One region of the Streptomyces sp. NPDC059255 genome, then DNA from elsewhere that is predicted to be linked to it. Evidence: riboswitches for the same ligand, from Rfam matches in the RefSeq annotation. Region 1 holds a riboswitch; each other region holds the start of a gene.

Region 1 (4,736 bases):
CCCCTCGCGCACCGTCCTGACCGCGCTCCCGGGTGTCAGCGGCCGCTGGAGGCTCCGGCATAGGGGAGCAGGGCCATCTCGCGGGCGTTCTTGATGGCGGCGGCAAGCTTGCGCTGCTGCCGGGCGGTGACGCGAGTGACGCGGCGGCTGCGGATCTTGCCCCGTTCGGAGATGAACTTGCGCAGCAGATCGGTGTCCTTGTAGTCGATGTACGTGATCCTGGCCGCGTCGAGCGGGTTGGGGCGGGACTTGGCTGGCTTGCGGATTTCCGGGCGGCGGGCCATGAGTGTTGCTCCTTGGGTACGGGGAGTTGTCGGCGGGGTCAGGCGGGGTCGAGGAGGGCGTCGAAGGCCGCGGGGAGGTGCTGCCACGCCTCGCGTCCGGCGGCGTACTCGGCGTCCGTCAGCAGGCAGGACTCAAGGAGCTGTTCGAGCCCTTCGCGTTCCAGTCCGGGGGAGGTGAAGACGAGGTGCTGGCAGCAGTCGCCGTGTTCGGGGTGCCAGTCCAGTGATGCGGCCGCCTGCCGCATGGGCGGGATCATCTCCCAGGCCGCGTCGGGCAGAGAGGCCAGCCACGGGCCGACGTTCTCCACGCACAGGGCGCCGCCCGCGGCGTCCCAGGCGAGCAGGGTGTCGGGGCGGTCGGCGAGCCAGAACCGGCCGCGGCTGCGTGCGGCCGCGCAGCACAGGTCCTCCAATGCCTCGTAGAGGCGCCCAGGGTGGAAGGGCCGGCGGCGGCGCCAGACGAGCGTGGTCACCCCGGCCTCGTCGGCGTCCTGGGGCAGCAGCGCGCACGCCGGATGCTGGGCGGCGGCGGCCGTCTCGACGTCGAAGCCGGCGAAGGCGACCTCGGCGAGTTCAGCGAGTCCGCCGGAGTGCGCTGCCACCTGGCGGGCGGTGGGGTGCAGTTGCCTGAGGAGCGCGCGGTCCTCGCTGTCCGCCTCCTCGTTGTCGACCAGGGCGAGGACCGGCGCGTATTCCAGCTGGCGGGCCCAGGTGTCACCGACGGTACGCTGATCGGTCGGCGCGGCCCCCAGGCCGGCTTCGGCCAGGTCGTCGCCGTTGGCCAGGTACGGCAGCACGAGCGCGGGATCCACGGCGGTGATCACGCCGGTGAGGACCAGGCCGGCGTCCCCGTGAGCCGCGACGACTTCCGCCATCCCCTTCGGCTCGACCGAGTCCCACAGTTCGACGACGGCGAGCCGGGTCGAGCCACTGCCGGCCAGCCGCTCCAGCTCGGGGACGAGGTCCTCGCGCAGCGCGCAGCACGCGCAGTCGTTGACCAGCGGAGTCTCACCGTCCGAGAGGTGTCCGGAAGCGTCGCGGATCAGGCGGCGTACGGTTCCGCCGCCCGCGCCGGTCAGGTCGTGATGCAGGGCGACGCTGCCGGGGACGGACCGCAGGAGCAGGTCGACGACCTGTCTGCGGGCGTCCGCGTGGAGCCCGGCGACGATGACGACGGGCAGTCGGGGGTCCTGCGCCATCACCGGGTCCCGTAGCGGCGCTCGAAGCGTTCGACGCGGCCGGCGGTGTCCAGGACGCGGGCGGTGCCGGTGTAGAAGGGATGGCTCACCGAGGAGATCTCGACATCGACGACCGGGTAGGTGTGGCCGTCCTCCCACTCGATCGTCCTGTCGCTGGTCATCGTGGATCGGGTGAGGAAAGCGTGGTTCGAGGCGGAGTCACGGAAGACGACGGGGGCATAGACGGGGTGGATGCCGGGCTTCATGGCTGAGGCGGGCCTTTCGAGGACAGGGCGTGGGGTGGCGGAGCGTTTCAGCGCTCTTCACGGAAGTCGACATGACGACGGACGACGGGGTCGTACTTGCGCAGCACCATCCGGTCGGGGTCGTTGCGCCGGTTCTTACGGGTGACGTAGGTGAAGCCGGTGCCCGCGGTGGAGCGCAGCTTGACGACCGGGCGGAGTTCGTTGCGTGCCATGAGGCTAGTATATGGGAATGATTTCCATTACCAATAGGTAGTGGTCGCAGAGAGAGGCAGGTAACACCCATGTCCGCCCACTGCCAACTGACCGGTGCCAAACCGGGCTTCGGCAACAAGATCTCCCACTCCCACCGGCGCACCTCGCGCCGCTTCGACCCGAACATCCAGCACAAGCGCTACCGGCTCCCCGGCGAGGGCCGCACTGTCCGCCTGACCCTGAGCGCCAAGGCGATCAAGACGGTGGACGTGATCGGCATCGAGGCGGCCGTGGCACGGATCCGGGCACGCGGGGGGAAGGTCTGATGGCGAAGAAGAGCAAGATCGCGCAGAACGAGAAGCGCAAGGAGATCGTCGAGCGGTACGCCGCCCGGCGGGCCGAGCTCAAGGAGATCATCCGCCGCCCCTCGTCGACCGGGGACGAACGCCGGGCCGCACTGGCGGAGCTGCGCCGGCAGCCGCGCAACGCCGGCGCCACCCGCGTACGCAACCGCGACAGTGTGGACGGCCGCCCCCGCGGCTACCTGCGCAAGTTCGGCCTCTCCAGGGTCCGCGCCCGGGAGCAGGCACACGCCGGCTTCCTGCCCGGGGTGACCAGGTCCTCCTGGTAACCGCTGCCCGCTGACACAAAGGCCACGGCCGCGCCCCGCCGCCGCGCATCGGCCGGCGTCTCGCGCCGCGCGGGGCCGACCGTGGCGGCGAAGACCGGTGCGGACAGGAGCAGGCGGCGGCTCGAACACGCTCGACCAAAGGGTTGTCCACGCTCTAGGCTGGGCGGTGCAGCTGGTTCGCCCTGCCCTCCAGGTAGACGCGTCGCAAGAGGGAACCTGGTGGGAATCCGGGACTGCCCCGCAGCGGTGAGTGGGAACGACCACCGTCATACGCACTGGATCCGACGTACCGGGTCTGGGAAGCGACGGCCAGTAGGTGTCTTCCGCAGGAAGGCGTGCCCGCGAGTCCGAAGACCTGCCCGTTGCCCGTGTACGAACCATTCGTGCGCGGAGATCCCGGTGACCTCGTGGGCGGGTCGGCGTACATATCAGGCGGATGACCGCGCTGTGCCGCGCGAGGTCGGGTCCGTCCGGTTCGTCACCCCTTCGCGCTCGCGTCCCGTCCCGGGATTCCAGGGAGATATCTCGCGAAGGAGATTTCCGTGACAACGAAGTCCGCAGCCGCGGCAGCACGGGCCACCGTGTACGGCTACCCCCGCCAGGGTCCGAACCGGGAACTCAAGAGGGCGATCGAGGCCTACTGGAAGGGCCGTGTCCCCGCCGACGCCCTCCGCTCCGCCGCCGCCGACCTGCGCGTCCGCAGCTGGCGGCAGCTCGCCGACGCCGGCATCACCGAGGTCCCGACCGGCGACTTCTCGTACTACGACCATGTCCTGGACACCACCGTCATGGTCGGTGCGATCCCCGCGCGCCACCGTGCCGCAGTGTCCGTCGATCCGCTGGACGGCTACTTCGCCATGGCCCGCGGCACTCAGGACGTCGCACCACTGGAGATGACCAAGTGGTTCGACACCAACTACCACTACCTGGTGCCCGAGCTGGGCCCGGACACGGTCTTCACGGCTGACTCGACCAAGCAGGTCGCCGAGTTGAAAGAAGCCCTCGCCCTCGGGCTGAGCGCCCGGCCGGTACTGGTCGGCCCGGTCACCTACCTGCTGCTCGCCAAGCCCGCCCCCGCCGTGCCCGCGGACTTCGAGCCGCTCACCCTGCTGGACCGGCTGCTCCCCGTGTACGCGGAAGTCCTCGCCGACCTGCGCGCGGCAGGCGCGGAGTGGGTGCAGTTGGACGAGCCCGCCCTGGTCCAGGACCGCACCCCGGCCGACCTGAACGCCGCCGCCCACGCCTACCGCGACCTCGGTGCCCGCACCGACCGGCCCAAGCTCCTGGTCGCCTCCTACTTCGACCGGCTCGGCGAGGCTCTGCCCGTCCTCGCCAAGGCGCCGGTCGACGGACTCGCCCTGGACTTCACCGATGCCGCAGCCGCCAACCTCGACGATCTCGCCGCCGTGGGCGGACTGTCCGGCAAGCGCCTGATCGCCGGTGTCGTCAATGGCCGCAACATCTGGATCAACGACCTGGCCAAGTCCCTCGCCACCCTCGGCACCCTGCTCGGACTGGCCGACCGGGTCGATGTGGCCGCCTCCTGCTCCCTCCTGCACGTCCCCCTCGACACGTCCGCCGAACGGGACATCGATCCGCAGATCCTGCGCTGGCTCGCCTTCGCCCGACAGAAGACCGCCGAGACCGTCACCCTCGCCAGGGGCCTGGCGCACGGGACCGACGCGATCGCGGGCGAGCTGGCCGCGAATCGCGCCGACCTCGCCTCCCGCTCGAACTCTCCCCTCACCCACGACCCGGCCGTCCGCATCCGCACCGCCGCCGTCACGGACACCGACACCCGCCGCTCCCAGCCGTACGCCGAGCGGGCCACCGCCCAGCGCTCCCACCTCGGCCTGCCGCTGCTGCCGACCACCACCATCGGCTCCTTCCCTCAGACCGGCGAACTGCGCACGGCCCGCGCCGACCTGCGCGCCGGACGCATCGACACAGCCGGTTACGAGGAGCGCATCCGCGCCGAGATCGACGAGGTCGTGTCCTTCCAGGAGGAGACCGGGATCGACGTCCTGGTGCACGGCGAGCCCGAGCGCAACGACATGGTGCAGTACTTCGCCGAACAGCTCACCGGTTACCTCGCCACCCAGCACGGCTGGGTGCAGTCCTACGGCACCCGGTACGTGCGTCCACCGATCCTCGCCGGGGACATCTCCCGCCCCGAGCCGATGAC
Region 2 (4,736 bases), on a different contig from region 1:
GCCGTCCAGGGTGACGACGCCCGAGGTGGGGGCGAGGACTCCGGAGACCAGCCTCAGCAGGGTGGACTTGCCCGAGCCGTTGGGGCCGAGCAGCCCCACCGTGGAACCCGGCGCGGGCGTGAGGGAGACCCCGTCGAGGATGAGGCGGCCGCCGGCGGCGCGGGAGACCCGGTCGGCGCTCAGTCCCGTGGGGACTGATGTCCGAGCGGGGACGGGCGCGGGGGCGGGGTCGGGGGTCGGGTGGGTCATCGGGTCCTCCGGCCTCGGTACAGGACCAGGACGAACGCCGGCACCCCGATGAGCGAGGTCACCACACCCACCGGCACCTCCTGCGGGTCGAGCACCGTACGGGCCAGGGTGTCGACCCACACCAGGAAGACCGCCCCGGTCAGCGCGGTGACCGGGAGCAGCCGGCCGTGCCCCGGGCCGACCAGGGCGCGGGCGGCGTGCGGCAGGACGAGTCCGACGAAGCCGATCGCGCCCGCCGAGGAGACCAGCGCGGCCGTCAGCAGCGCGGTGACGGTGAGCAGGACGAGGCGCGTACGGGCCACGGAGACGCCGAGGTGCCCCGCGGCGTCCTGCCCGAAGGCGAACGCGTCGAGCGTGCGCGCGTACCCGCCGCACACCACCAGCGCCACCAGCAGGACGGCGCCGCAGACCTGGACATCGGTCCAGCCCGCGCCGCCGAGCGAGCCGAGCAGCCAGAACAGCACCCCGCGGGTGGTCTCCGCGTCGGCGGCGGTCAGGACGACGAAGGAGGTGAGGGCGGAGAAGAGCTGCATCGCGGCCACCCCGGAGAGCACCACCCGGTCGGTCGTCCCGCCGAGCGTGTGGCTGAGCAGCAGCACCATCCCGAACGAGCAGAGCGCGCCGAGGAACGCCCCGCCCGAGACCGACAGCGCCCCTCCCCCGACCCCGAGCACGACCACCAGGACCGCGCCGGTGGAGGCTCCCGAGGAGACGCCGAGGACGAAGGGGTCGGCGAGCGGATTACGGAGCAGGGACTGCATGATCGCGCCGCACACCGCGAGCCCGGCGCCGCAGACGGCCGCCAGCAGGGTACGCGGCAGCCGCAGGTTCCAGACGATGCCGTCGCGGATCGGGGTGAGACGCGGCTCGCCCCGGCCCAGGTGGGCGCCGACGACCGACCAGACGTCTCCGACACGGATGTCGGCGGGCCCGATGGTGATCGCCACGGCGACGGAGAGGGCGAGCGCGGCGAGGCCGCAGGCCCACCCCACCGGGCGGACCCAGACCGCGGCCCGCCGGACCTCGCGGGAGCCGCCGGGGTCCAGCGGCGCCGGGCTCCCTTCGGCAGACGCCCTCGACGCCCGTTCCGCGGTGGTCACTTGGCGGGTGCGTACGCGCGCAGCGCCGCCGCCACCTGCTCGACGCCCTCCACGGTGCGGATGCTCGGGTTCATGGCCTGGCCGCTGAGGCGTACGTACCGCTGGTGCTTCACCGCGTCCATGGCCCGGGTGACCGGGTTGGTCTCCAGGAACTCGATCTTCTTCGCCGCCGACTCGGCCGTCTGCGACTTACGGGTGAGATCGCCGATGACGAGGAAGGCGGGGTCGCGGTCGGCGACCGTCTCCCAGTTGATCTGCGGCCATTCGTCGTGGGTGTCGTCGAAGACGTTCTTGGCGCCGACGGCGTCGGTGATGATGCCGGGAGCGCCGCAGCAGCCGCCCATGAAGGGGGCCTCGGAGTTGGCGAACCAGTACAGGACGGTGGTGTCCTTCGCCTTCTTCGCGTCGATCCCGGCGACCGCCTTCGCCATCCGGTCCTTCAGCCCCGCGACGAGCCGGTCACCGCGCTCCTCGACGCCGAACACCGTGGCCAGTTCGCGGATCTCGCCGTAGACGTCCTCCATGGTCAGCGGCGTCGCCCGGGATCCGTCGGTGTCACCGGTGTTGTCCTTGGCGCAGTCGGACGGCGAGACGTACGCCGGTACGCCCACCTTCTCGAACTGCGCGCGTGTGGCCACGCCGCCCTTGCCCAGGGTGGACTCGAAGGAGGCGGCGACGAAGTCGGGCTCGGCGTCCAGGACCTTCTCGAAGGAGGGGCTGTTGTCGGCCAGCCGCTCGACCCCGGCGTTCGCCTTCCGCAGGCTCTTCGGCAGCGGGTCGGTCCAGGTGGCGGTGCCGGCCATGCGGTCGCCGAGGCCGAGGGAGAGCATGATCTCCGTGGTGCCCTGGTTGAGCGAGACGGCCCGCTCGGGCGGCGCGTCGATCCGTACCTCCCGACCGCAGTTGGCGACGGTACGGGGATAGCCGGCGGCCCGGGCGGAACCGGTACCGGAATCAGAACCGGATGCGGAATCAGCTCCGGAGTCCGAGCCGGTACCGCAGCCGGTGAGCAGCAGGGCGCCGGCGGCGAGGAAGGGAGTGGCACGGCGGGCGAGGCGTGCGATCGGCACGGAGTCGTTCCTCTGCGTCGAGGGCTCATGCGCGGAGCCCGGTCGTACGGTGCTCCCCCGCCACAGGACGCGGACGGAGGCCGCCAGCAGGTCTTCGGACTCGGGGTCACCCGGACGGAGGCGCCTTCCCGGACTGCTGTCCAGTGGCCGATGCCCCGCCCGTCGCCCTCACCGCTGCGCGTCAGCTCCGGATTCCCACCGGATTCCCTGACCCACGTACATGGGTTCGACTGGCCTCGGCAAGCTATCACAGGCGGTTTTCCGCCCCACACCAGCACTTTCCGGCGCTTTCCACCCGGCGGCGATCGACGGGAACGGGCGCGGCGGACAATGAGGCATGCCGGAAACCTCGCCCGTGAGTGTCGCTCTGATCGACGACCATCCCGTGGTCCTCGCGGGCATCGAGTCCTGGTACGCGGCGTCGGAGCGGCCCATCGCGGTGACCGCCAAGGGGCCGGACCTGTCGGTGGCGACGACGGGGCCGGGCCGGGACGCGGACGTGGTGGTGCTGGACCTGCAGCTCGCTCACGGGGTGCCCGCCTACCCCGAACTGCGGCAACTCGTCGCGGGCGAACGGCAGGTCATCGTCTACACCATGCAGGACAGCCAGGAGACCGCGCTGACCTGCCTGGACCTGGGGGCGTTCACGTACCTCACCAAGGCCGAGGGCGAACGGCACCTCATGGCGGCGACGCTGGCGGCGGCCGACTGCCGCCCGTACACACCGCCCGCGCTGGCCGGGGCGTTCGGCAGCGACGCCCGCAAGGGGCGGCCCGCGCTGACGCCGCGCGAGGTGGAGGTGCTGCTGGAGTGGTTCCAGTCGGAGTCCAAGGCGATGGTCGGGGCGAGCCTGGGGCTCTCGGTCCGTACCGTGAACACGTATCTGGAGCGGGTGCGCATCAAGTACGCCAACGCGGGGCGGCCCGCGACGACCAAGGCGAACCTGGTCGCGCGGGCCATTCAGGACGGGCTGACGTCACTGGACGAGCTGTGACCCCGGTCCGCGGATGCGGTCGCGGACACAGGCACAGACGCGGACGCGGACGCGGATGACGACGCGGACGACGACGCGGTGAGCGCGTCCTCGGGGGCGTCGGCCGGGGCGTCGAACGGGCCGTCGACCGGGCCGTCGAGGGTGCACGACGCCTCCACCAGCAGCCGCCCCTCGCTGCGCACCGTGCGCACCCGTACCCCCGGCTCGGTCGGTTCGGGGATCTCCGTCGGCCCGGTCGCCGGGCAATCGGTCACCACACTCACCCGCACCAGGCCGCCGCCACGCACGACCGTGGCGCGGGCGTCGCGCTCGGCGGTCGCGAGCGCGGCCAGCACGGGCTCGGTGAGCGCGCGGCGCAGCCGCCGGTCGACCGGGGCGCAGGCCCCGCGCACGGCGAGCTGTACGTCGACGCCGTGGCGTTCGGCGACGTCGATACCGGCGCGCAGTTCGTGGAGCAGCGGATCGTGCGCGTGGTCGCGTTCCGCGAAGAGCCGTCTGAGCCGGGCGGCCTCTACGGCGGAGCGGCGCCGTACCGCCTCGTCCCCCGGGTCGAGCGAGCCGCCGGCGAGCCCGGTCAGCAACGGCATGACGGAGCGGTCCAGTTCGGCGTAGCGGGCCCGCTGGTCGGCGTGGACCTGCGCGGCGACTGCGGCCTCCGTACGGACGCGCTCCTGCTCGCGCGCCGTGGCGCTCGCGGCGGCGGCGCAGTCACCGAGCGAGCGGGCGAGCATGGCGGCGGCGACCTGGAAGGTGCAGATGGCCAGGGCGCTGACGGCCATGCCGGAGGCGGCCTGCCGGGTCGGCACCCCCGCGAGCAGCAGCTGCGCCAGGGTGAGGACGAGATGGCCGCCGATGAAGACGAGCGTCGGCCGCAGCCCGGCGTCGAAGAGCAGCAGCACCCCGAACCAGCCGATCTCCAGGAACGTCCAGTGCGGGGTCCCGATGAAGTCCGCCACGGGCAGCCGGCTGGTGGAGACGGCCGACGCCACGAGGGCGCAGGTCAGGCCGAGCACCACCCACGGGCGCGGCCGGCCGCGCCCGTCGGCGCCGAGCAGCGCGTCCGCCATGATGAGGAGGGTCAGCAGGGTGAACGCGGAGAGCTGGATCCAGGGCTGGTCGTAACCGCGCAGGCTGCCGAGGAGGGCGGGCAGCGCCAGCCCGAGGTGCACGGCGGTGAGGATGAACAGCCCGGCCACACGCAGGCCCGCGCGCATGTCCCGGGCGATCCGGCCGGTCAGCGGATCGGCGGCCGGGATGTCCACCGGGACATCGGCCGCGACGTCCGCCGGGACGCCGGCCGCGTCAACAGCGCCCGGAGTGCCC
Region 3 (4,736 bases), on a different contig from region 1:
CCGGGGCCCGCGCCGATGAAGTACACCGTCATCGTTCTTCTCCTGCTCGTGAGGCCGGGGCTGAGGCCGGGGGCGGGGACGGGGCCGACGCCGGACCCGGCCCCGCCGCTGATCCTGGGGCTTTCGTGACCGACCACTGCGTGACCGGCATCGCCTGCCGCCACCCCGTGAAGCCGCCGACCGGCACCGCGTGCGCGACCGCCAGCCGCACCAGTTCCCCGCCGTACCGGCGGTACCGGTCGGCCAGCAGCGCCTCCGACTCCAGCGTCACCGTGTTCGCGACCAGCCGGCCGCCCACGGGCAGCGCCTCCCAGCAGGCGTCGAGCAGCCCCGGCGCGGTCAGCCCGCCGCCGATGAACACCGCGTCGGGTACCGGCAGTCCGGCGAGCGCGGCGGGCGCCGCGCCGACGGCGACGCGCAGTCCGGGGACGCCGAGCGCCCGCGCGTTCCGGCCGATGCGCTCGGCGCGCACCGGATCGCGTTCCACCGACACCGCCCGGCAGGACGGGTGCGTACGCATCCACTCCACCGCGATCGAACCGGACCCGCCGCCGATGTCCCACAGCAGCTCCCCCGGCGCGGGCGCCAGCGCGCCCAGCGTGGCGGCGCGCACATGGCGTTTGGTGAGCTGGCCGTCGTGTTCGTACGCCGTGTCCGGCAGCCCGGGTACGGCGCCGAGGCGCGGCGCGCCGGGCGCGCGGCGGCACTCGACCGCCACCACGTTGAGCGGGTCTCCGGCCGGCCCGGCCCACGCGTCGGCGGTGGCCGTACGGTGCCGTTCCCGCTCCGAGCCGAGCTGTTCGAGCACGTGCAGCGGGCTCGGCCCGTAGCCGCGCGCGCGGAGCAGCGCCGCCACGTCCTCGGGCGTCCCGGCCCCGGCGCTGAGCACCAGCACCCGGCGGCCGTCGTGCAGCGCGGCGGTGAGGCGTTCGGCGGGGCGGCCGACGAGCGTGACGACCTCCGTCTCCTCCACCGGCCAGCCGAGCCGGGCGCACGCGTACGAGACGGACGACGGATGCGGCAGCACGCGCAGCGCCGCCGCGCCGACGACCTCGCCGAGCGCCCGTCCGATCCCGTAGAACATCGGGTCCCCGCTGGCCAGCACCGCGATCCGGCGCCCGGCGTGCGCGGCGAGCAGGCCGGGCACGGCGGGGCGCAGCGGCGACGGCCACGCCACCCGCTCGCCCGCGCACTCCCGCGCCGGCAGCAGGCCGAGCTGGCGGGGCCCGCCGATGACCACGTCCGCCCCGCGCAGGACCTCCCGCGCCGCGCCGGAGAGCCCGGCCCAGCCGTCCGCGCCGATCCCGACCACGGTCACCGGCGGAGCCGGGACCGGCGACGGGGGACCAGGGGGCGGGACGCTCACTGCCGTACACCTCTGAGCTGGGAGAAGACCGACCCCGCACTCTACTGTCCGGCCGCCCGCGGCTCCCCGACGGGTGCCCCGGGCGGCACGACGGCGGCACCGGCCACCGCCCGCGGCCGGAGCATCCGCTCCGCCAGTTCGCCGAAGATCAGTCCGAAGGCCGTCCAGAGCAGCGCCTGCACCCCGAGCGAGGCGAGCCGGAACTCCCACAGCAGTGCCGCGGGGAAGGACGCGGGGACGGCGTCCGCGTTGGCGGGCAGCACCAGACAGGCGACGGCGACGACGGCCACGTAACCGGCGCCCGCGGCGAGCGACGCGTTCCAGTTGCCGAGCCGCGGCGCCAGCCGTCTCCCCGCGATGACGGCGATGACCGCCAGCAGGACGCTGAGCAGGATCATCAGGAAGAACAGGGTCGTGCGCCTGCCGATCGTGTCCGGATTGCCCACGGCGGGCGGCGTCGCCGGATACTTCAGGAACGGCACCAGGTAGACGGTCGTGAAGGCGGCCCCCGCGACCAGCGCCGAGGTCGCCCGCGGCCCGAACCGGCCGATCCTGCCCAGGCTCACCGCGAAGACCAGCGAGGCGATGCCGCCGAGGGCCACCCCGTACACCAGGACCCCGGTGGCGAGCCCGAACGTCGACTGGACCGGCCTGCTGACCAGTTCCTCTTCCTCTTCCTCCTCTCCCGCTGCTACGGGGTCCGCCGCGGCGCCGTGCTGATGCGCCGGGGCGGACCGGCTCTCCTCCTGCGCGATGGAGTCCCGTACGGAGGGCTCACCCGCGAGGTAGGCCAGCGCGAACGCGAGAAGTCCGGCCAGGACGCCCGCGACCATGCCGCGGACCAGGAGGTTTCTGACGGTGAAGGCATGCATGCGCGTCATCTCCGCTGTCGCTGCTGTCGCTGCTGTTTCCGCTGACTGCTGACTGCTGACTGCTGTTTCCGTCAGCGGTCAGTGGCAGGGGAACCCGAGCAGATGACGGCCGTCGTGCACCCATTCGTGCACACCGGCACCGGAGATCACCGACGTCGCGCCCTGTTCGGCGCCGACGAAGTAGAGCAGCACCAGCATCAGGGTGCCGACGAAGACCGCCCACGGCAGCACGGCGCGCAGCGGAAGCGGAGCCGGGGCGGCGCCGGTGGCAGAGGTGGGCGGAAGAGCGGTGTTCGCAGGCGCGATGGACTGAGCCATGGCACATCCTCCTGAGGGAACTCGCGTCCCGTTGATGGAGCTCGAACGACGGCCGTCGGGTCTGACTCACCGGTCCCCCGCCGCGTGGCACGCGGCCGGAACCGGCATACAGTGGCGCGACCGTGCCGGAATCTCACCGGACTTCCGTCCCGCCGTCGTGGATATCGACGTGAAGGTACCGCGAACCGGCAGACGGGCCAAGGGGGCCTTTCGCTATGACGATCCGCTCGACGATCCGCGTGCAGCTCATCTCACCCGCCATCGGCCCGGCCCTGCGCGCGGCCCGCTTCGGCGACCTTCCCGAGGACGGGCCCGGCGCCGCGACGCGGGCGGTGGACGCGACCGGGGTGCGGCAGGCCGAGGCCGTACGGGAGGAGTTCCCGCACGGCGCCGCCGTGTACGTCTCGTCCGCACCCCGCTGCCGTACGACCGCCGGCCTGCTCGGCCTGGACGCGCGGCCGGTGCCGGAGATCGCGCCGTGGGACATGGGGCGCTGGCAGGGCAGGACCCTCGACGAGGTCGCGGCCGCGGAACCGGCGCAGGTGAGCGCGTGGCTCGCCGACCCGTCGGCCGCGCCGCACGGCGGGGAGACCCTGCTCGCGCTCTACGCCCGCGTCGGCCGGTGGCTCGAAACGCTGAGCCCCGAGACCCCCCGGGTGATCGCCGTGGCCGAACCGGAGATCGTCCGCGCCGCCGCCCTGCACGCGCTCTCGGCGCCGGCCGCCGCGTTCTGGCGGTTCGACGTACGGCCGCTGACCGTCACGGAGTTCACCGGGCGGGACGGCCGCTGGAACCTGCTCGCCGGCCGCCCGCTCACCGGCGCCGACGAAGACGCCGACGCCGACGAAGGCACTGACGAAGGCTCCGACAAAGACGGAGACGACTGACGGGGGCCTGACGGGAGCCGCGACAAGCTCCCCGGCAGTGGTCAGCCGCGGGTCAGCCGCGGCCCTTGGCGCGGTCCAGCGCGGCCACGCCCACCGCCGCCAGGCCGACCTGGATGATCAGCTCGATCCAGTCGAAGCCCCGGGTGTCCGCGACGCCGAACGCCGCCGCGACGAACGTACCGACCAGCGCCGCGACGATACCGACGCCGATGGTCAGCAGCACCCCGATGCGCTGCCGACCCGGCACCACGAGCCGTCCCAGCACGCCGATGACGATGCCGACGACAATGGCTGCGACAAAGCCGGAAATCTCCATGTCCCCTCCTCTTGGCCCGCTTGCTGTCGAAAGCGGTACTGACCGAACATCTGCCCGCCATGCCACCGTTCAGTCCTGCGGGCCGCCCGGCGCACCGCCCGGCGGGACGGGGAAGGTGACTTCGACGAGCGTCCCGCGGCCGGGCACGCTGTCGAGACGGACGCGAGCGCGGTGGAGCTCCGCGACGGCGGCCACGATCGCCAGCCCGAGACCGCTGCCCCTGCCGGTCCCACCGTGCCCGCCCCCGCTCCCGCGGCCCTTGCCGGCCCGGTAGAAGCGGTCGAAGACATGGGCGACGGCCTCGTCCGGGATACCGGGCCCGGCGTCCCGGACCCGGAGCGTCGCGTGTCCGTCCGCCGCGCGCAGTTCGACGGCGCAGGAGGCGTCGGGCGGTGTGTGCATACGGATGTTGCCCAGCAGGTTGGCCAGCAGGCTGCGCAGGTGTGCCTCGTCACCCAGTACGGTCACCCCCGGCCGGACGTCGACCGTACGGGGCCGTGCCGGTTCGACGGCCGCGGCGTCCCGGCAGGATTCCGCGACGACCCGGCTGAGGTCGACGGGCTCCTGTTCCGCCTCGGCCGCCTCGCCCTCGGCGTCGAAGCGGGCGAGCATGAGCAGCGACTCGACCAGCCGCGTCATGCGCAGGATCTCCGCGAGCATCCGGTCCACCGCCTCGTCCACCGCGGCCGTGTCGGGCAGTGCGCCGTGCTGGTAGAGCTCGGCGTAGCCGCGCAGGGACTGCAGGGGCGTACGCAGTTCGTGCGAGGCGTCCGCGATGAACTGGCGCATGCGCGCTTCGGACGTCTCGCGCGCGGCGAGGGCGGCCTGGACCTGGTCCAGCATGCGGTTCAGCGCGTCCACGAGCCGGCCGACCTCGGTGGCGGGGGCCTGGGTGGCCACGGCGAGCCGGTGGCCGAGATCCCCCGACGCGACCGCGTCCGCGGTACGCGCCGCCTCCTCCAGGGGGCGCAGTTCGC
Region 4 (4,736 bases), on a different contig from region 1:
GCGCCGAGAACCTGCCGTCCGGCGAGGTCCACGGCGACCGCGTCGCCCGGCGCGAGCCGGTCGTACGGCACTCCACTGGGGGTGACCAGGACAAGCTCGCCGACGCGCACGGAGACGTTGCCCGAGGTGCCGACGACCAGGCCCTCCGCGGCCGTTCTCCGGGCGGTGTCGACGAGCTCCGCCCAGGCCCGTTCCAGAGCCCCCTGACCGGCCCCCCGACCGGCCTCCGTCCCGCCTTCCGCCACGCCCCGCGCGTCCGCCATCTCGCCTCGCTCGTCCGCCAGTTCGCCGTGTTCGCCGGTCCCGTCATCCGTCATACGGCGATCCTGCCAGGCGCCGCCGTCAACCTCACGAGCCGAGTCACCGCGAAGACCCACCTAGTTCATCTTCCGTTCACCCTGACTCCCTACGTTCACCGAGGCCACCGACGTCGAACGATTGCCTGGGTCCTGGGTCAATGGAACACATCACACTGCTGCTCGCGATCGTGATCGTGACAGCGCTCGTGTTCGATTTCACGAACGGTTTCCACGACACCGCCAACGCGATGGCGACGACCATCTCGACCGGCGCTCTGAAGCCCAAGGTCGCGGTGGGCATGTCCGCGGTCCTGAATCTCGTCGGCGCGTTCCTGTCCGTGGAGGTCGCCAAGACGATCTCCGGCGGGCTCATCAACGAACAGGGCATCAGAACAGAAGTGATCTTCGCGGCGCTCGTCGGCGCCATCCTGTGGAATCTCTTCACCTGGCTGCTCGGACTCCCGTCCAGCTCCTCCCACGCACTCTTCGGCGGCCTGATCGGCGCGACCCTGATGTCCGTCGGCACCTCCGGCGTCAACGGCGGGGTCGTCATCACCAAGGTCCTGATCCCCGCGCTCGCCGCCCCCGTCGTCGCCGGGCTCGCCGCCCTCCTCGCGACGCGGCTGACGTACCGGATCGGCCAGGCCGTCAACGACGGCGACGACCGGGTCACCGCCAAGGGTTACCGGGCCGGGCAGATCGCCTCCGCCGGGCTCGTCTCCCTCGCCCACGGCACCAACGACGCGCAGAAGACCATGGGCGTCATCACGCTCGCGCTGGTCACCGGCGGCGTTCTCGCCCCCGGCTCCAACCCGCCCCTGTGGGTCATCGTCTCCGCGGGGATCGCGATCGCGCTCGGCACGTACCTGGGCGGCTGGCGCATCATCCGCACCATGGGCACCGGCCTCACCGACCTCCAGCCGCAGCAGGGCTTCGCCGCCCAGACCAGCGCCGCGACGGTCATCCTGGCCTCCTCGCACCTGGGCTTCTCGCTCTCCACCACGCAGTCCTGCTCCGGCGCCGTGATGGGCGCGGGGCTCGGCCGCAAGGGCGGGGTGGTGCGCTGGTCCACCGCCACGCGGATGTTCGTCGCCTGGGGGCTGACGCTCCCGGCCGCGGGTCTGGTCGCCGCCGGCGCCGAATTCCTGACCGGCCAGGGCACCTGGGGCATCGCCGTCGTCGCGGTCCTGCTGATCGCGGGCTCCGCCGGGATCTGGCTCGCCTCGCGCCGTAAGCCCGTCGATCACACCAACGTCAACGCCGGGGCGGCCACCGGCGAAGCCGCCACCGGCGTCGCCACCGACGGCGGCTCGGGCCGGGCCGGTGAGCCGGCCGGTGTGGTGACCGCCGCCGTCGCGGCCGTCACCCCGCCTCCCCCGGCGGGCGCCGGGGGCCAGGACCTCTCGGCCACCATCCCCGCCCCCGCGGACCAGAACGGCGAGCCCGCCCGCCGCGCCACGGTGTAATCCGCGCCGCCTCTTAGCTCCGCTTCTCCGCGCTGCCTCTTAGCGCCACATCTCCGCCCCGCGTCATCCGCGCCACCTCTCAGGAAGCGACCTCATGGACATCGACTGGGCAGCACTCGGCTCCGTCTTCGGCGTCAGCCTCGTGGCGACCGTCGCCCTCGTGGGCCTCTTCAGCCTGGGCGTCGTGGGCCTCGCCAAGCGGGGATCCGCGCCCGCGCAGGGCCAGGCCGGGACCTCGGCCGCCGCCTCCACCCCCGCCGCCGGACCGGCGCCCCTCACCGCCCGCGCCGGCGCCTACCTGTGCTTCGCGCTCTGCGCCGGAGCCGTCGCCTACGGGATCAGCCTCATCGTGGCCTGACCGTCACGCACGCCACACACGCCACGCACGTCCCCGCGGGAGCCCCGCATCGGCCGACCGGTCCGATGTGGGGCTCCGCACACTGTCCCGTCGCAGGTCAAGGATGAGTTGACGGGTCCTGCGCGGCGTGGTGGACTTCCGGGGCCATTGACGACGGCAGCAGAGGAAGCCGGTGCGAATCCGGCGCGGTCCCGCCACTGTCACTGTGAGCCTCGCCTCCAGGAGCCAGGAACTCTCGCCGTCGCATCACGTACGTCGAACCGGGGCGCGGACCCTGAGTGAGGACACTTCGCCATGCCTGGCTGCGGTTCTGCCGCCGCGCGCGGCGGCGGCCGGGCCGCCCCTGCCGCCGCGCGGGTCTTCGCGTACGGCGCCACCCTCGGACTCCTGGCCGACCGGCTGTTCGGCGATCCGCGCCGGGGACATCCGGTGGCCGCCTTCGGCCGGGCCGCGGGGGCTGTCGAGCGCGCGCTGTGGCGCGACCACCGCGGCCGGGGCGCGCTGCACACCACGCTCTGCGCCGGAGCCGCTGCCGGAGCCGCGGCACTGGCCGCGGCGACCGTACGCGAACGGCCCGCCGCCGCCGTGACGCTGACCGCCGCCGCCACCTGGGCCGTGGTGGGGGGCACCTCGCTGGGCCGGGAGGCACGGGCCGTCGGTGCGGCGCTCGCCGCCGGGGACCTCGAAGGGGCCCGCGGGCGGCTGCCGCACCTGTGCGGGCGTGACCCGTACTCCCTGGACGAGGGCCAGATCGCGCGCGCCGTCGTGGAGTCCGTCGCCGAGAACACCTCCGACGCCGTCGTCGGCGCGCTGGTGTGGGGCGCGCTCGCCGGGACGCCGGGGCTCGTGGGGTTCCGCGCCGTGAACACCCTGGACGCGATGGTGGGTCACAAGAGCGCCCGTTACCGCCGGTTCGGCTGGGCCTCGGCCCGCCTCGACGACGTCGTGGGGTGGCCAGGAGCCCGGCTGACCGCCGCGCTGGCCGTCGCCGCGGGCCCGGACCGGCGCGGCGCGCTGCGGGCCCTGCGGCAGGACGCGCACCGCCATCCGAGCCCCAACGCGGGCCCGGTGGAGGCGTCGTTCGCCGGGGCGCTGGGCGTACGGCTCGGCGGGACCCTGGCGTACGGCGGGCGGGTGGAGCACCGGCCTGTCCTGAACGGTACGGGGCGCCCGGTCGGGGTCCCGGACATCGAGCGCGCCGTACGGCTGGCCGGCCGGGTCAACGTGCTCGCGCTCGCGGCCTGTGTCACCGGCCGGGTCGTATACGGCGCGGTGCGCGCGGCAGCGCGCGGTGGGAGGCGTACATGAGCGGGAACGGTGGGGGCGCGGGGCTCGGCGGAGGGCTGCTGATCGCCGGGACGACCTCCGACGCGGGCAAGAGCGTCGTCACGGCGGGGATCTGCCGCTGGCTGGTGCGCCAAGGCGTGAAGGTCGCGCCGTTCAAGGGCCAGAACATGTCGCTGAACTCGTTCGTGACCCGCGAGGGGGCGGAGATCGGGCGCGCCCAGGCGATGCAGGCGCAGGCCGCGCGGGTGGAGCCGACCGCGCTGATGAACCCCGTCCTGCTGAAGCCGGGCGGCGACCGCAGCAGCCAGGTGGTGCTGATGGGGAAGCCGGTCGGGGAGCTCAGTGCCCGCGGCTACCACGGAGGCCGGCAGGAGGCGCTGCTCGGGCCCGTACTGGAGTGCCTGGCGGAGCTGCGGTCCACGTACGACGCCGTGATCTGCGAGGGCGCCGGCAGCCCGGCGGAGATCAATCTGCGCCGTACGGACATCGTGAACATGGGCATCGCGCGGGCCGCCCGGCTGCCGGTGGTCGTGGTCGGGGACATCGACCGGGGCGGGGTGTTCGCCTCCTTCTTCGGGACGACCGCGCTGCTGAGCCCCGAGGACCAGGCGCTGGTCGCGGGGTATCTCGTCAACAAGTTCCGGGGCGACGTGTCGCTGCTGGAGCCGGGGCTCGACATGCTCCGCGGGCTGACCGGGCGGGCGACGCTCGGGGTGCTGCCCTTCCGGCACGGCCTGGGGATCGACGAGGAGGACGGGCTGCGGGTCTCGCTGCGCGGTGGCGCCCGCGAGTCGGTGGTGGCTCCCCCGTACGGCGAGGACGTGCTGCGGATCGCGGTCTGCGCCGTACCCCTCATGTCGAACTTCACCGATGTGGACGCGCTGGCGGCGGAGCCCGGGGTCGTGGTGCGGTTCGTGGACCGTCCCGAGGAACTGTCCGATGCCGACCTGGTGATCGTGCCGGGCACGCGCGGCACGGTGCGGGCGCTGGCCTGGCTGCGGGAGCGCGGGCTCGCCGACGCGCTGGTCCTGCGGGCCGCCGAGGGCCGTCCCGTGCTGGGGATCTGCGGCGGCTACCAGATCCTCGGCGAGCGGATCGACGACGAGGTGGAGTCCCGGGCGGGGTCGGTGGCCGGGCTCGGACTGCTGCCCGTACGGGTCAGGTTCGACCGGGAGAAGACCCTCGCGCGGCCGGTCGGGGTGGCCCTCGGCGAGCGCGTCGAGGGGTACGAGATCCATCACGGCGTGGCGGACGTGCGCGGCGGCGACGCCTTCGTCTCGGACCCGCAGGGGCGGGCGCTGGACGGCTGCCGGGCCGGGGCCGTCC

Evidence for each region. Region 1 has a riboswitch for cobalamin ahead of metE (5-methyltetrahydropteroyltriglutamate--homocysteine S-methyltransferase). Riboswitches for the same ligand answer to the same signal wherever they lie in the genome.
Region 2: linked by a shared signal. The riboswitch ahead of ACFXKG_RS26515 (ABC transporter substrate-binding protein) and the one ahead of metE (5-methyltetrahydropteroyltriglutamate--homocysteine S-methyltransferase) in region 1 are both predicted to bind cobalamin.
Region 3: linked by a shared signal. The riboswitch ahead of ACFXKG_RS32275 (CbtB-domain containing protein) and the one ahead of metE (5-methyltetrahydropteroyltriglutamate--homocysteine S-methyltransferase) in region 1 are both predicted to bind cobalamin.
Region 4: linked by a shared signal. The riboswitch ahead of ACFXKG_RS12580 (cobalamin biosynthesis protein) and the one ahead of metE (5-methyltetrahydropteroyltriglutamate--homocysteine S-methyltransferase) in region 1 are both predicted to bind cobalamin.

Annotation. Positions count from the first base shown of each region.
Region 1 is NZ_JBHYZP010000001.1:286,484-291,219, reverse strand. It holds gene rpsR (30S ribosomal protein S18) at 36-284, opposite strand; gene ACFXKG_RS01290 (CobW family GTP-binding protein) at 323-1,483, opposite strand; gene ACFXKG_RS01285 (type B 50S ribosomal protein L31) at 1,483-1,728, opposite strand; gene rpmG (50S ribosomal protein L33) at 1,776-1,940, opposite strand; gene rpmB (50S ribosomal protein L28) at 2,010-2,246, shown strand; gene rpsN (30S ribosomal protein S14) at 2,246-2,551, shown strand; cobalamin riboswitch at 2,726-2,929, shown strand; gene metE (5-methyltetrahydropteroyltriglutamate--homocysteine S-methyltransferase) at 3,094-4,736, shown strand, end outside.
Region 2 is NZ_JBHYZP010000026.1:9,541-14,276, reverse strand. It holds gene ACFXKG_RS26525 (ABC transporter ATP-binding protein) at 1-249, opposite strand, end outside; gene ACFXKG_RS26520 (FecCD family ABC transporter permease) at 246-1,295, opposite strand; gene ACFXKG_RS26515 (ABC transporter substrate-binding protein) at 1,346-2,419, opposite strand; cobalamin riboswitch at 2,487-2,669, opposite strand; gene ACFXKG_RS26510 (DNA-binding response regulator) at 2,775-3,413, shown strand; gene ACFXKG_RS26505 (hypothetical protein) at 3,380-4,736, opposite strand, start outside.
Region 3 is NZ_JBHYZP010000036.1:49,553-54,288, forward strand. It holds gene cobM (precorrin-4 C(11)-methyltransferase) at 1-32, opposite strand, end outside; gene cbiE (precorrin-6y C5,15-methyltransferase (decarboxylating) subunit CbiE) at 29-1,366, opposite strand; gene ACFXKG_RS32270 (CbtA family protein) at 1,408-2,238, opposite strand; gene ACFXKG_RS32275 (CbtB-domain containing protein) at 2,317-2,556, opposite strand; cobalamin riboswitch at 2,593-2,740, opposite strand; gene ACFXKG_RS32280 (histidine phosphatase family protein) at 2,772-3,443, shown strand; gene ACFXKG_RS32285 (GlsB/YeaQ/YmgE family stress response membrane protein) at 3,496-3,759, opposite strand; gene ACFXKG_RS32290 (sensor histidine kinase) at 3,829-4,736, opposite strand, start outside.
Region 4 is NZ_JBHYZP010000007.1:202,754-207,489, reverse strand. It holds gene ACFXKG_RS12595 (class II aldolase/adducin family protein) at 1-263, opposite strand, end outside; gene ACFXKG_RS12590 (anion permease) at 458-1,765, shown strand; gene ACFXKG_RS12585 (hypothetical protein) at 1,860-2,123, shown strand; cobalamin riboswitch at 2,261-2,381, shown strand; gene ACFXKG_RS12580 (cobalamin biosynthesis protein) at 2,418-3,431, shown strand; gene ACFXKG_RS12575 (cobyric acid synthase) at 3,428-4,736, shown strand, end outside.